2 regions of the Actinoallomurus sp. NPDC052274 genome follow, and region 2 is predicted to be linked to the other one. Evidence: riboswitches for the same ligand, from Rfam matches in the RefSeq annotation. Region 2 holds a riboswitch; the other holds the start of a gene.
What was found. Region 2 has a riboswitch for cobalamin ahead of AB0K82_RS41365 (VWA domain-containing protein). Riboswitches for the same ligand answer to the same signal wherever they lie in the genome.
Positions count from the first base shown of each region.

Region 1: it holds a riboswitch for cobalamin, as region 2 does, so the genes downstream of both, AB0K82_RS06150 (ribonucleoside-diphosphate reductase subunit alpha) here and AB0K82_RS41365 (VWA domain-containing protein) in region 2, are expected to answer to the same signal.

Region 1 covers NZ_JBFAUT010000005.1:57,128-64,441, forward strand. Annotated here, with positions in the region: gene AB0K82_RS06135 (FtsX-like permease family protein) at 1-924, shown strand, start outside; gene AB0K82_RS06140 (hypothetical protein) at 959-2,161, shown strand; gene AB0K82_RS06145 (ribonucleotide-diphosphate reductase subunit beta) at 2,187-3,185, opposite strand; gene AB0K82_RS06150 (ribonucleoside-diphosphate reductase subunit alpha) at 3,182-5,449, opposite strand; cobalamin riboswitch at 5,547-5,766, opposite strand; gene AB0K82_RS06155 (CbtA family protein) at 5,894-6,757, opposite strand; gene AB0K82_RS06160 (CbtB-domain containing protein) at 6,793-7,008, opposite strand; cobalamin riboswitch at 7,046-7,186, opposite strand; gene AB0K82_RS06165 (histidine phosphatase family protein) at 7,209-7,314, shown strand, end outside.
Region 2 covers NZ_JBFAUT010000089.1:77-7,390, forward strand. Annotated here, with positions in the region: partial or broken gene AB0K82_RS41365 (VWA domain-containing protein) at 1-1,788, opposite strand, end outside; cobalamin riboswitch at 1,882-2,004, opposite strand; gene AB0K82_RS41370 (LLM class F420-dependent oxidoreductase) at 2,217-3,245, shown strand; gene AB0K82_RS41375 (DUF6504 family protein) at 3,363-3,725, opposite strand; gene AB0K82_RS41380 (hypothetical protein) at 3,821-4,090, opposite strand; gene AB0K82_RS41385 (helix-turn-helix transcriptional regulator) at 4,411-5,301, shown strand; gene AB0K82_RS41390 (DUF397 domain-containing protein) at 5,329-5,439, shown strand; gene AB0K82_RS41395 (alpha/beta hydrolase-fold protein) at 5,575-6,609, shown strand; gene AB0K82_RS41400 (ATP-binding protein) at 6,616-7,314, opposite strand, start outside.

The DNA.
Region 1 (7,314 bases), on a different contig from region 2:
CAGCTGAACCGGACGGTCATCGACCGGATCCGGGCCGTTCCCGGGATCGAGGCCACGACGGTGACGAGCACGACGCTGTTCGCCCACGAACCCGCGCTCACCGCCCTCCATCTGGAGGCCCCGATGCCGGTCCCGTACGCGGCCCAGGCGGTCGATGAGACCACCGTTCTCGACCTGCCGGTGGTCGAGGGATCGCTCGCCGGCCTGAACACCCGGACCATCGCCGTCGACCGCTCCTGGCACCGGCACGTCGGCGACACGATGCCCGTCTGGCTGGCCGACGGTACCCCGGTCGCCCTCCGCGTCACGGCGGTGGTCGACGCCGGTCTGGGCGATGGCCTGGTGATCGATTCGCGGAACGCCGGACGCTCGCTGCCGGAACGGATCTACGTGCGGATACGGCCGGGAGCCGATCGGCCCGCGGCCCTGGCGGCGTTGCGCACCGCGACCCACGGCGTGGGCGCACAGGCCGTGCCGACCGGGCGGTGGACGGCCGTGGCGCGCGACCGGCAAGGCCGCCAGACCGAACTCGGCCTCGTCGTGCTCCTCGGCGTCGCGATCGCCTACAGCGCCCTCGCGATCGCCAACACCTTCCTGACGTCCGTCGCGGGACGGGGCCGTGAATTCGCCCTGTTGCGCCTGACCGGAGCGACCCGCCGCCAGATCCTGGCGATGGCGGCGGGCGAGGCCCTGCTGTTGACGGCCGTCGGGGGGGTGCTCGCCGCCGTGGCCTCCGCGCTCCTCCTCGCCGTGGTGGGCGCCGCCCTGGGCAGGCTGGTCGGGACTCCCGTCATCGCCGTGCCCTGGTCGACGATGGGCCTGATCGTCGCCGGCAGCGCTCTGCTCGCCGTCCTCGCCTCCGTGGCGCCCGCGGGACTCCGGCTCCGCGCACGCCCCATGGAGGCCGCCGGAGTCCACGACTGACCCGTACGACCCTCCACACAAAGGAGAGCACACCGTGCTGTTCTCGTTCATACGGCCGGAGGCGGAGGCGTTCGCGCGCGCGGGCATCGCGGCCCTGATCTACGACAAGCGCACCGTCGGCTACTCCAAGGTCCACCGCGACTATGGGCTCCTCGCCGACGACGCGGCCGCGGGCGTCGCCGCGCTGCGCGCCGTGCCGGGCATCGACCCGGCGCGCGTGGGGCTGTGGGGATTCAGCGAGGGCGGCTGGGTCGCGCCGCTCGCCGCCGTACGCAGCGGGCACGTCGCGTTCCTGGTGACCCTCGGGGCCTCCGGCCTGACCCCGCTGCGCACGCAGACCTGGTACCTGGCCAACATGGCACGGCACAACGGAGTCACCGGCTCGCTGGACGGCGCGGTCACCGGACCGGCGGCCCGGCTCGTCGCGGGTGCGGGCCTGTTCCCCGAGGCGTCGTACGACCCGCTGCCGGTCCTCGCCCGACTGCGGATGCCGGTGCTGGCCCTGTGGGGCGAGCACGACATCGAAGTGCCACCCGCCGAGAGCGCCGGCATCCTGCGCCGCGCCCTGGCCGCCGACCGGTCCGTCACCATCGGGTTCCTGGCCGGCGCCGCGCACGACGGGCGGCAGACCGGCGACGGCTTCGACCGCATCGGCGGCCCGTCGATCCAGGGCCACCGACTGGGCGCACTCGCACCGGGCTACACCGCGACGATGGCCACCTGGGTACGCCAGGTCGCCGCCGGACACCCACCGGCGTCCAGCGCGCAGCGACCACCGGTACAGGCGGCGTCCAGCCGAGCGGCCGGCGGCCACTGGGATGACAACGCCCTGGTTCAGGCCATCGTGCTCGCGGCCATCACACTGACCTTCCTCGGATGCCTGATCGCCGGTCTCGCCCTCCGCCGCCGCGCGCTGCCGCGGACGGTCCGCCGGCTGTCCCGATGGCTCGCCGCCTGTGGTCTCCTCACGGTGCTCGGCACGGTGCTGTTCGTGCTCTCGGTGTACCTGACCTCCGCGCAGACCGCGGCGCCGGCCGCGCTCGGCCGTGCCGTGCCGTGGCTCGTCCTCCAGGTGCTCGCGCTGGCCACCGCGGTGCTGACCGTCGCGACCGGCACCGCCGTCGCCCGCGGCCGAGACGCGATCCTCGGCGCGCACCGGATACGACTCATCATCCTGATGGCCGCCGGCATCCTGTGCGTGGCGTGGTCCGCCCGATGGGGCCTGCTCACCCCCTGACCCCGGCCGCGCCGTGCCGGTGCGGTCAGAACTCCTCGTCGAGGCTGACCGTCCCTTCGACGGCGACCTGGTAGGCCGACACCCGGCGTTCGAAGAAGTTGGACAGCTCCTGAACGTCCTGCAACTCCATGAACGCGAACGGGTTGGCGGTGCCGTACCGGATCGGCATGCCGAGGCGGGCGAGGCGCTGGTCGGCGACGTTCTCCAGGTAGGCGCGCATGTCGGTGGCGGTCATGCCGGACAGGCCGTCGCCGCACAGGTCATGGGCGAAGGCCAGTTCGGCGGCGACGGCCTCCTCCAGCATCCTCGTCACCTGCCCGGTCAGCTCATCGTCGAACAGGTCGGGCTCCTCGGCGCGTACGGTGTCCACGACGCTGAAGGCGAACTCCATGTGCATCGACTCGTCGCGGAACACCCAGTTCGTGCCCGAGGCGAGGCCGTTGAGCAGGCCGCGGTCGCGCAGCCAGTACACGTAGGCGAAGGCGCCGTAGAAGAACAGCCCCTCGATGCACGCGGCGAAGCAGATGAGGTTGAGCAGGAACGCCCGCCGGTCCTCCCGGCCGCGGAGCCGGTCCATCGCGCCGAGGGAGTCGATCCAGCGGAAGCAGAACTCCGCCTTGTCGCGGATCGAGGGAATGTTCTCCACGGCGGCGAACGCCTTGGCCCGCTCGTCGTGGTCGGGGAGGTAGGTGTCGAGCAGGGTCAGGTAGAACTGCACGTGCACGGCCTCTTCGAACAGTTGCCGTGACAGGTACAGGCGGGCCTCGGGCGCGTTCAGGTGCGTGTAGAGGTTGAGCACCAGGTTGTTGGCCACGATCGTGTCACCGGTGGCGAAGAACGCGACCAGCCGGTTGACCAGGTGCAGTTCCTCGGGCGTGAGCCGGGCCAGGTCGGCGAGGTCGGAGTGCAGGTCGACCTCTTCGACGGTCCAGGTGTTGCGGATCGCGGCGCGGAACCGGTCGTAGAAGGCCGGGTAGCGCATCGGCCGCAGGGTCAGATCCATACCGGGGTCGAGCAGACTCATTGGCATGCCTCGCAGGTCTCGGGGTTCTCCAGGGAGCACATGAGCGCCTCCACCTCCTGGGCGGGGGCGACGGTCGTCTGCGCGATCCGGGTGGCCGGGCGCGACCGCAGGTAGTACGTGGTCTTCAGGCCGGACCGCCACGCGTAGGCGTACATCGACGACAGCTTCCCGATCGTGGGAGTGGCCATGAACAGGTTCAGCGACTGGGACTGGTCGATGTAGGGCGTCCGCGCCGCGGCCAGGTCGATCAGCGCCTTCTGCGGAAGCTCCCAGGCGGTGCGGTACAGGTGCCGCAGTTCGCCGGGAAGCTCGTTGATGTCCTGCACCGATCCGTCGGCGCGCTTGATCGCGTCACGGACCCGCGGTGTCCACAGCCCACGCGCCTTGAGATCCGCCACCAGGTAGGTGTTGATCTGCAGGAACTCCCCTGACAGGGTCTCGCGCTTGAAGATGTTGGACACCTGCGGCTCGATGCACTCGTAGCAGCCGGCGATGGAGGCGATGGTCGCGGTCGGCGCGATCGCCACCAGCAGTGAGTTGCGCAGCCCGACCGCGGCGATCCGGGCCCGCAGCGCCTCCCACTCGTCGGCGTGCGTCCGGTCGGCGTCCGGCCAGTGGTCCGGGTGCAGGACGCCGCGGGCGGCGCGGGTCTGGTCGTAGGACGGGTGCGGGCCGTAGGCCGCGGCGAGGTCGGCCGACTCCCCGTACGCCGCGAGCGCGATCTCCTCGGCGATGCGGGTGGACAGCGCGAGCGCCTCGGGCGAGTCGAAGGGCAGCCGCAGCCGGAAGAACACGTCCGCCAGGCCCATCACGCCGAGCCCGATCGGCCGCCAGCGGCGGTTCGCCCGCGCCGCCTCCGGCGTGGGGTAGAAGCCGCGGTCGATCGTACGGTCCAGGAACCGCACGGCCGTACGCGCGGTCGCCCGCAGCCCCGCCCAGTCGACCCCGTCGTCGGTCACGTGGGCGGCGAGGTTGATCGAGCCGAGGTTGCACACCGCGGTCTCGGCGTCGTGGGTGACCTCGAGGATCTCGGTGCACAGGTTGGACAGGTGGACGACGTTGCCGGGCTCGGCGGTCTGGTTGCAGGCGCGGTTGGCCGCGTCCTTGAACGTCATCCAGCCGTTGCCGGTCTGGGCGAGGGTGCGCATCATCGCCCCGTACAGCTGCCGCGCCGGGATCTGCCGGACGAATCGGCCCTCGGCCTCGGCCGCGCGGTACGCCCGGTCGAACTCCTCGCCCCACAGGTCCACCAGCTCCGGCACCTGCTTGGGGTCGAACAGCGACCAGGTCGCGTCCGCCTCGACCCGGCGCATGAACTCGTCCGGCACCCAGTTGGCCAGATTGAGGTTGTGCGTGCGCCGCGCGTCCTCCCCGGTGTTGTCCCGCAGCTCGAGGAACTCCTCCACGTCGGCGTGCCAGGGCTCGAGGTAGACGCACGCGGCGCCCTTGCGCCGGCCGCCCTGGTTGACCGCCGCGACGCTCGCGTCCAGCGTCCGCAGCCACGGCACGATGCCGTTGGAGTGCCCGTTCGTGCCCCGGATCAGCGAGCCCCGGCTCCGCACCCGGCTCCAGGAGATCCCGATGCCGCCCGCGTACTTGCTCAGCCGGGCCACCTGGCCGTACCGCTCGTAGATCGCCTCGAGCTCGTCACGCGGGGAGTCCAGCAGGAAGCACGAGGACAGTTGCGGGCGGGCGGCGCCGGAGTTGAACAGCGTCGGCGAGCTCGGCAGGTACGCCAGCCGCGACATCAGCCCGTAGAGCTCCGCGGCCTCGGCCACGCTGTCGGCCAGCCCGCAGGCCACCCGCAGGAAGAAGTACTGCGGGCGCTCCAGCACCCGCCGGGTCGTCGGGTGCCGCAGCAGGTAGCGGTCGTAGACCGTGCGCAGCCCGAAGTAGGTGAACCGGTCGTCGGCGTCGTGGTCGACCAGCGCGTCCAGCGCCTCCGTGTTACGGGCGACGAACCCCGCGGTTCGCTCGTTGAGCAGCCCCTGCTCGTAGGCGGCCGCGACGGACTCGGCGAACGTCACCGGGCCGGTCTCGTTCGCGATGGACCGGGCCAGCAGCCGGGCGGCGACCGTGGAGTAGACCGGGTCGGTGACGACCAGCGCGGCGGCCCGCCGTACGGCCTCGGCCAGGTCACCGGCTCCGGCGATGAGCAGCGGATCGGCGTCCGGCAAGCCGGCGCAGACACGCTCGATCTCGGCCGCGAGCGTCGGCTCGGGAGCGGCGATGGCCGTGGGGGACGCGATGAGCTGTTGTGTCACGTGCTCTCTCCTGGCGGGCTTCACGCTCGCGGAAAGGAGGCGCACGGACGACAGACTCCGCCGCCGACCCTCCCGCGAGGCCTGGACGACCGCGCGCTCTCACGCACGGGTCACTGGCAGGTCTTCGGACTCGCGGGCAGCACACCCGTCCATCGGGTGCGTCCTACTGACCGTCGCTTCCCAGGCCCGATCGAGCCCAGTGCCGTTGACGGCGGTCGTTCCCGCTCACCGCTGCGGGGCAGTCCCGGAATCCCACCGGGTTCCCTCTTGACACCCGCCACACGAGGCGCAGGTGAACCAGCAACACCAGAACCATACATGTAGTGGTGATGGAAACGCATCACCCCTAGATATTGGGCGCGTCGACCAAGAATCACGAGAACGCAGGCACGCCGAACGGCCCCCGGCGGTGATCCGCCGAGGGCCTTCGGATGGAACCGACTGCTACGCCGTGGCCTGCGCCTGCGTCTGCGCGCTCCGGGGGACCTCGGCCGTACGGGCGAGCAGTCGTTCGGCCATCGGCGCGAAGCACAGGCCGATCGCCGCCCACATGATCGCCTGTGCGGCCACCGAGTACAGGCGGAAGGAGAACAGCACGTCAGCCGGGAACCCCGGATAGACGATCTGCCCCTGCCGGTTCCGCAGCGGCAGCGGCGTCTCCGTCGCGTGCCGGCCGTACTCGTGGACGTTCGCCGACAGGTGCCCGAGCGAGGGCAGCACGGCCATCACGATGCCGAGCGCCACGACGCACGCCAGCCCGGCCAGCAGGGTCGCGTTCCAGTTCCCGAACCGGGGCTTGAGGCGCTGCCCCAGCCAGACCGCCAGGATCAGGAAGGCGATGGAGAATCCGACCATCAGCAGGTACAGGCCGCCTCGGTCGCGGATCGTGTCCTCATGGCCGATCGCGGGCGGGTTGGCCGGGTACTTGGCGAAGGGGATCAGGTAGAACCCCAGGAACCCGCCGAGTGCGACCAGCATCGCCAGCGTCCGCGGCCGTAGGTTGCCGGTGCGGCCGCAGGCCAGGATGTAGGCGACCGCGTACAGGCCGCCCATCGCGGCGCCGAACACGATGACGCCGACACCGATGCCGACGTTGGCCTGGATCGTGCGGCTGAAGATGTCCGACTCGGCGGCCTCGGGCGCGATGCCCGCCGCCTTGTCGAGCATGGCCTGGGCGGCGTCCCGGCCGCTCTCGTAGTCGATGGCCGCCTGGATCTGCGGCTCCGCGAAGATCCGCGCGAAGACGAACGCCAGGATTCCGCCGATCGCGCCCACGAGCAGCCCACGCAGGATGAATCGCCGTTCCACGGCGTACTCCCTCAGGTGTGGTGTCGCGGACGGGATCAGTGGCAGGGGAACCCGAGGAAGTGCCGGGCGTCGTGGACGAACTCGTGGATGGCCATGTTGTTGCCGAAGACCGAGGTCGCGCCCTGGTCGACGCCGATGAAGTAGTAGGCGGCCAGGCACAGCAGCACGGTGCCGAACAGCCACAGGGCGGCACGGCTGCCCGACACCACCACCGGCGTCGCAGGAGAAGTGGGCAGTGTCGAGGTCGTCATGTCACAGCCTCCTAAAGGGATCCAGCGTCCCTGTCTCGGTGGAGCGCTTCGATGGCGGAGGGTCTGACTCTCCGGCTCAGGGCCGGATCACAGTGGCGCGACCGTGCCGGATTTGCACCGGCTTCCTCTTAGCATCACGTTCGCCCGGATCGTACGGCCGAAAATCGGTACCGTCAACGTCGCAGGAGGTCACCCACCCCATGACCGTTCGGCTCGCGCTCATCGCGCACGCGGCCACCTCCGCCACCCGCGAGGCCCGTTTCCCCGACGACGAACCCCTCGACCCGCACGGCGCCGAGGCGGCCA
Region 2 (7,314 bases):
CATCGCGGCCAGCGGAGTGCGGCCGCCGGTGGGCAGCGTCTCGAGGCGGCGCGCCCCGGCCTCGACGGAGGAGGTCGGCGGCAGCGCCAGCTCGGCGGACGTGCCGCGGAAGGTGATCAGACCGACCTTGTCGCGGCGCTGGTAGGCGTCGAGGAGGAGGCTGAGCACGGCGCCCTTGACGGCGCGCATCCGCTGCCGGGCGGCCATCGAGCCGCTCGCGTCCACGACGAACAGCACCAGGTTGCCCTCCCGGCCCTCCCGGACCCGCTCGCGCAGGTCGCCGGAGCGGACGACGAGCCCGGGACCGGAGCGGCCGCGGGCGCGCTGGTGCGGGGCCGCCGCGAGGAGGGTCGCGGTCAGGTGGACCGAGCGCGTGCCCGGCCGCGCGCCGGTCGTCCGGCCGTACGGCGTCCGGGCCCGCGAGCGGCGGCCCGGCGCGCCCTCGCCGAGGCCGGGCACGGTGAAGACCCGCGTCCGGTACACCGCGTCGGCGGGCGCCGGCTCCGGGGAGTCCCCCCGGGCGCGCTTCCCCGAGCCCTCGCCGGACTCCTCGCCGGAAAGGGCCTGCTCGATGTCGACCGGCGCCCCGTCTCCCGGCCCGGCCGGGTCGCCGGAACCGTCCGGTCCGCCGCCGGGACCGTCGTCCGGTCCGGGGTCGTCGGGGTCGGGGTCCTCCGGGTCCGTCCCCGAGTCCGGCTTCGCGTCCGTCTCCGGGGCCGGTTTCGGGTCCGGCCCGGTGCTCTGCTCGGGGACGAGGTCGGGCGCCGTGTCCTCGCCGAATCCGGGGTCCGGCGGCTCCGGAGAGTCGTAGCCGCCGGTGTTCTCCAGGACTTCGTCGAGCCTGTCCTCGTCGAGGCCGGGCGCGTCGAAGGGGTCGCGGCGCCGCCGGTGCGGCAGGGCGAGACGGGCGGCGACGCGCACGTCGTCCGCGGTGACGACCGTACGGTCGTGCCAGGCGGCGAGGGCCATCGCGGCGCGCGCCATCACGATGTCGGCCCGCAGCCCGTCCACCTCGAACGCCGCGCACACGGCCGTGATCTGCCGCAGCGCGCCGTCGGGCAGGACGACCTCGGGCAGCCGGACGCGGGCCTGCTCGATCCGCCAGGCCAGCTCGGTCTCGGCGCGCACCCAGTCGGCCGCGAACGCCGCCGGGTCGGCCTCGTACGCCAGGCGGCGGCGCACGACCTCGGCCCGCTCCTCCGGGTCGCGGGTGGCGGCCACCTCCACCGTCAGGCCGAACCGGTCGAGCAGCTGCGGCCGCAGCTCGCCCTCTTCGGGGTTCATCGTGCCGACGAGCAGGAACCGTGAGGCGTGCCGGACGGAGACGCCCTCACGCTCGACGTAGGAGTGGCCCATCGCGGCCGCGTCGAGGAGCAGGTCGACGAGGTGGTCGTGCAGCAGGTTGACCTCGTCGACGTACAGCACGCCGCGGTGCGCGGCGGCCAGCAGGCCGGGCTGGTAGGCCTGGACGCCCTCGGTGAGGGCGCGTTCGAGGTCGAGCGAGCCGGTCAGGCGGTCCTCGGCGGCACCGATCGGCAGCTCCACGAGCCGCGCGGGCCGCACCTGCCCGCCCGCCCCGTCGCCGTGGGGCCCGTCGGGGCATCGCGGGTCGGGCGCGGCGGGGTCGCAGGAGAACCGGCAGTCCGTCACCACCGCGACCTCCGGCAGCAGCGCGGCGAGCGCCCGCACGATGGTGGACTTCGCGGTGCCCTTCTCGCCCCGGACCAGCACTCCGCCGACGGCCGGGGAGACCGCGTTGATCAGGAGGGCGAGCTTGAGGTCCGCCATCCCGGTGACGGCGGAGAACGGATAGGTGTTCACCCGGTGGTCGTCCTTTCCTCGGGTTAACGCGCCCGTAGGTGGCCTGGCAAGCGGCGGCCGGAGTCTCCTGGCTCCCGGATCGCCGCCCGCCCTCGGCCTTCCGGCTCACGCCGTGGCCAACACCCGAGGAAGGACTTCCCGGTCACAGTTGCGCGACAGCCCCGGACTCGCACCGGGTTCCTCCGCGTATCGCCGGAGGACAGCATGACATATCGGGCCTGACACACGACACCGCAGGTACGGCCGCCGTCCGTGATCCGGCGCACGGGATGACAGGGCCACCGCGACCGGGCGTACGGCGGGTGCACGCTATCGCGGGGCGGCCGGCCGCTGCCGGGAGAGCGGCGATCTGCTTCAATAGAACCTGTTCTACTTTCTGGCCGGGAGGGGTGCGGATGAGGCTCGGCATCAACGTCGGCTACTGGCAACGGGTTCCGGAGGACGCCACCGAGACGGTGCTGGCCGCCGAGCGGCTCGGCTACGAGTTCGTCTACACCGCCGAGGCGTACGGCTCGGACGCCTTCACCACGCTCACCTGGTACGCCGCGCGGACCTCGCGCATCAAGCTGGGCACCGCGGTGGCCCAGATGTCCGCCCGCACGCCCGCCGCCACCGCCATGCACGCCCTGACGCTCGACGCGCTGTCCGGCGGCCGGCTCACCCTCGGCATCGGCGCGTCCGGCCCGCAGGTCGTGGAGGGCTGGTACGGCGCGCCGTTCGCCCGGCCGCTGGAGCGCACCCGCGAGTACGTCCGGATCCTGCGGGACGTGTGGCGGCGCGCCGAGCCGGTCACCTCCGCCGGCCCGCACTACCCGTTGCCGCTGCCGGCCTCCGCGTACGCGCCGGGCCGCGTGACCGGCCTCGGCAAGCCGCTCAAGTCGATCGTCCACCCGGTGCGCCCGGACATCCCGGTCTATCTCGGCGCGGAGGGCCCCAAGAACATCGCCCTCGCCACCGAGATCGCCAACGGCTGGCTGCCCCTCTTCGTCGACCCTGCGCAGATCGAGGCGGTCTTCGGCGCCTCGCTGGCCGGCCGCCGCGAAGGCTTCGACATCGCCGCCACCGTGACGACGATCGTGACCGACGACCTGGCCGCCGCGTTGGAGTTCGCCAAGATCCCGCTGGCCTTCTACATCGGCGGCATGGGGGCCAGGGACCGCAACTTCCACCTGGACCTGATCGGCCGCCTCGGGTACGCCGAGGAGGCCGCGCGGGTGCAGGAGCTGTTCCTGGCGGGCCGGCGCGACGAGGCGGTCAAGGCGGTGCCGGACGAGCTGGCCGACTCGATCTCCCTCCTCGGCCCGATCGGGCGCATCAGGGAGCGGCTCCGGCTCTGGCAGGACTCCCCCGTGACCACGCTCCTCATCGCCGGCGTCAAGGACGAGCCGACCCTCAAGGCGATCCGCGACCTCGTACAGCCCTGACCGACCACCGGCCCGCCCGGCGGCTGCCGACGGGCGGCCCCTCGGGTCGACCGGCGGCGCACAGGCCCGCCGGCGCCACCCGGCGGCCCGCCGGGCCGAGCCGGGCGCGGGAGTCCGTCAGCTCCAGGCGCGGGACAGCATCCACGTGCCGGTCGCCTGGTCGTGGCGCAGTTCGTACACCCCGACCGTCCGGTCCGGGGTCGCCTCGACGCGCCAGAACTCGCGCTCGCCGCCTTCCGGGGCCTCGGGGTGGCGTTCGTGCCACCAGTCGCGGGTGGTGACCCAGCGGTCCAGCACCCGCAGCACCGTGTAGAGCCGGCCGCGCCAGACGAAGCGGGAGGGCCTGCCGTCGGTGAGCCAGACCTCGACGGGGTCGCCGTACACCCGGCTCATCGCCCGCGGCCCGGCGCGTCCGTACGCCTCTCGGGTCCATCGCTCGCTCCGCCCACGCGGGCCGCCCACCTCTCGGATCGGTGACAAGGAGTGAGCCTGGGGGAAGGCAGGCGATAGATTCGAACACATGTTCGACTCGACAGTCAAGGCCCGGCGGCGTCCGCGCGGCGGCGTCAGCGGCGTCAGCGGCCGAGGGTCCGCGCGATCAGCTCGGCGGCGCGGGCGGGGTCGTCGGCGTCGGCCTGGCCGCCGCCGGCCCACAGGAAGGACCACCGGATCCGGGACATCGGCATGGCGACCACCAGCAGTGCGCGCCCACCGGACGGGTCCACCACGCGCAGCATCAGGTCCTCGGTCAGGAGCCCTTGCAGGCCGCGCGCCTCGACTTCGCGGGCGAGCGCCTCCAGGTGGCGGCGCCGCGGCCCGGCCCCGGGTCCCGAAGTGGCGGCCATGGGATGCCACCCCTCTCGCGCTCTGGACGATACGGCAGGAAGGGGTACGCCCTAGGGCGTTAACCAGGTAAGGTGCCTATCCGGTGGCAAAAGGTGCCCAGATGGCAACGGTGAGTGACCTTCCCTGTCAGGATGTCCTGCCCCCGTTTTACGTGCAAGTATTTTCGGACCAATAGATCAGACGGATTCGGCATCACCCGTGCACAGTTCAACGGCCCCGGCGCGGCCCGGGCGAGGGTTTCGGCCCCAGCCACCGCCGCCCACCACCGGTCCCCATTCTCCTCGCAATACGCGCAGGACGCTCGCCATGGAGGTGCCCCATGACCGATGGCCGTAGCCCCACCGTCCGCCGCCGCCGGCTGGGCATGGAACTGCGCAGGCTCCGGGAGGCCGCGGGCCTCATGATCGAAGACGTCGCGAAGCACCTGGAGTGCTCCATGTCGCGCGTCAGCCGCATCGAGACCGGCAAGTCCGTGGCCCGCATCCGCGACGTACGCGACATGCTGGACCTGTACGGCCTGCCCGAGGGCTCGCAGCGCGACCAGCTCCTCGGCCTGGCCAAGGACGCCCAGCAGCGCGGCTGGTGGACCGAGTACGAGGCGGTCCTGTCCGCGTCGGCGGGCCTGGACACCTACATCGGCCTGGAGGCCTCGGCGGCGTCGATTCGAACGTTCCAGACCCATCTGGTGCCCGGTCTGCTGCAGACCGAGGAGTACGCCCGCGCGTTGATCAAGGCGGGCCGGCCCGGTGAGACGCCGGAGAACGTCGACCGGCGCATCGCCCTGCGCACCCGCCGCCAGGCCATGCTGCGCGAGTCCGGCTCGCTGGAGCTGTGGGCCGTGCTCGACGAGGCGGTGCTGCGGCGGCCGATCGGCGGGGTGCCCGTGATGCGGTCCCAGCTGATGCGGCTGCTCGAGGTCGGCGAACTGCCGGGCGTCACCATCCAGGTGCTGCCCTTCGCCCGTGGCGCCCACCCCGGCGTCGACGGCGCCTTCACGATCATCGGCTTCCCGGACCCCACCGACCTGGACGTCGTCTACATCGACTGCCCCGCCGGGAACATCTTCCTCGAAAAGGAGAAAGACGTCCGCCGTCACACGACCTGGTTCGACCATCTGCGGGCCGCCGCGTTGCCACCCGACGAGTCAGCCGAGTTCATCACGGCGGCGGCGGACGAGTTCAAGAATGCGTCCCCGTACCCGCGGGGGTGATTCACGCACCAGGAAGGAGACCAGGGGATGAGTGGCCACCCCGATCTCATAGACGTCGGCTGGCGGAAGAGCAGCCGTAGCTCCAACAACGCCGACTGCGTCGAGGTCGCCGTACTCGGCGACGCCTCCGACGACTGAGCCGGCACGATCCGAAGACGGCCGCGGGAGTCCCGCTCCCGCGGCCCCGCGGCCCGGCGAGGGCCGACGGCGGTCGGCGGACGTCGAGGCGACGGGGTTAGGGTCGCACCATCCGTGTCGCGCAAAGGAGCCCGCATGCTGCCCTGGTCGGCCGACCTCGCCGGACGCATCGACGAGCACGAGTTCACCAGCGAACTGCTGAACGACAACCCCCTCGGCGACCCGCACCGGCGGCCGCTGTGGGTGTACGTCCCGCCGGGGTACGACGACGAGCCCGACCGCCGCTACCCCTCCGTCTACGTGATCCAGGGCTACACCGGGTACCTGCCGATGTGGCGCAACCGCACGCCCTGGCGACAGCCCTTCCCCGAGCTGGCCGACCAGGTCTTCGCCCGCGGCGAGGCCCCGCCCGTCATCGTGGTCTACGTCGACGCCTGGACGGCGCTGGGCGGCAGCCAGTACCTCGACTCCCCCGCCACCGGGCGGTACCACTCCTACCTGTGCGACGAGATCGTGCCGTGGGTGGACGCGCACTACCGGACGCTGCCCGACCGCGACCACCGCGGGATCAGCGGCAAGTCCAGCGGCGGCTACGGCGCGATGATCACACCGATGCTGCGGCCCGACCTGTTCGGCGCGCTCGCCACCCACGCCGGCGACGCGCTCTTCGAGGTCTGCTACCGCCCGGCCTTCCCCACGCTCGCCCGCCTGCTGCGCGACTCCTTCGACGGCTCGATCGAGAAGTTCCTCGCCGACTTCCGCGGCCATCTCGCGGGCACCAAGGAGACCGACTTCCCGCTCATCGAGATCTACGGCTACTCGTCGGCGTACTCCGCCGACGAGGACGGTACCGTCCACCTGCCGTTCGACGACACCGGCGCCGTCGTCCCCGAGGTCTGGGAGCGCTGGCTGGAGCGCGACCCGGTCCTGATGCCGCGGCGTCCGGAGTACGCCGAGGCGCTGCGCTCGATGCGGGCCGTCTGGATCGACGCGGGCACCAAGGACGAGTACCACCTCGACCTGGGCGCCCAGGCCTTCCGCCGCGCCGTCGAGACCGCCGGTGTGAAGGACGACGCCGTGCACTTCGAGCTGTTCGAGGCGGGCCACGGCGCGATCGAGTACCGCTACCCCCTGTCCCTGGCCTGGCTCGCCGAGCGCCTCACCCCCTGACGCCTGTCACCCAGCCGCCCCGGCGAAGATGTCGGCGGCGGTGACGGCGAGGATGTCGGGAGTCGTATGGGTGATGGACTCGCGAGCACAGATCGCATAGCGCAGATCGTCGCGGTCGGTGGTGAGGGACGCGGCCTTCTCGAAGAGCCGGGCCCGGAGCCGCGCCGCGTTCGCCGTCTTCGCCCATTTGGACTCCCCCACGAGCACCGGGATCCGGGTACGCTGCGGCTCCGCCAGGGCTACGGCGTCGATCTGGTCCTGACCGCCGGTTCGCCACCACGGGCCGACGGCGACGATGTTCGGGCCGAGGGATCCTGCTCGAGCCAACCGCCGGAGATGTTCCCGGAATGCCTCCTCGTAGGCCGCACCCATGAGGTCGTCGAGCCCGTTGACCAGGGCGGGCAGGATCGACTCTCCGAGGTCGAGTTCGATCTCGCCGCGGTACCGCATCAGGGGGCCGAGGTAGAAGGCCAGGAAGTTGTCGCAGATCCGGTAGATCCGGCGCCGCGAACGCTCATCGTCCGTCACGGGCATCACACGCTCGACGAGCCGAAGCTCGATCAGCCTGTCGAGCACCCGCGTCGGGTTGATGCCCACCGCGTCCTGAATCTCACTGAACTTCGTTCTGCCCTTGGCGATCGCGCGGAGCACGGCGGCGGAATGCTCTCCCTCGCCGACCTCGGTGGCGAGGATCAGCCTGCCCTC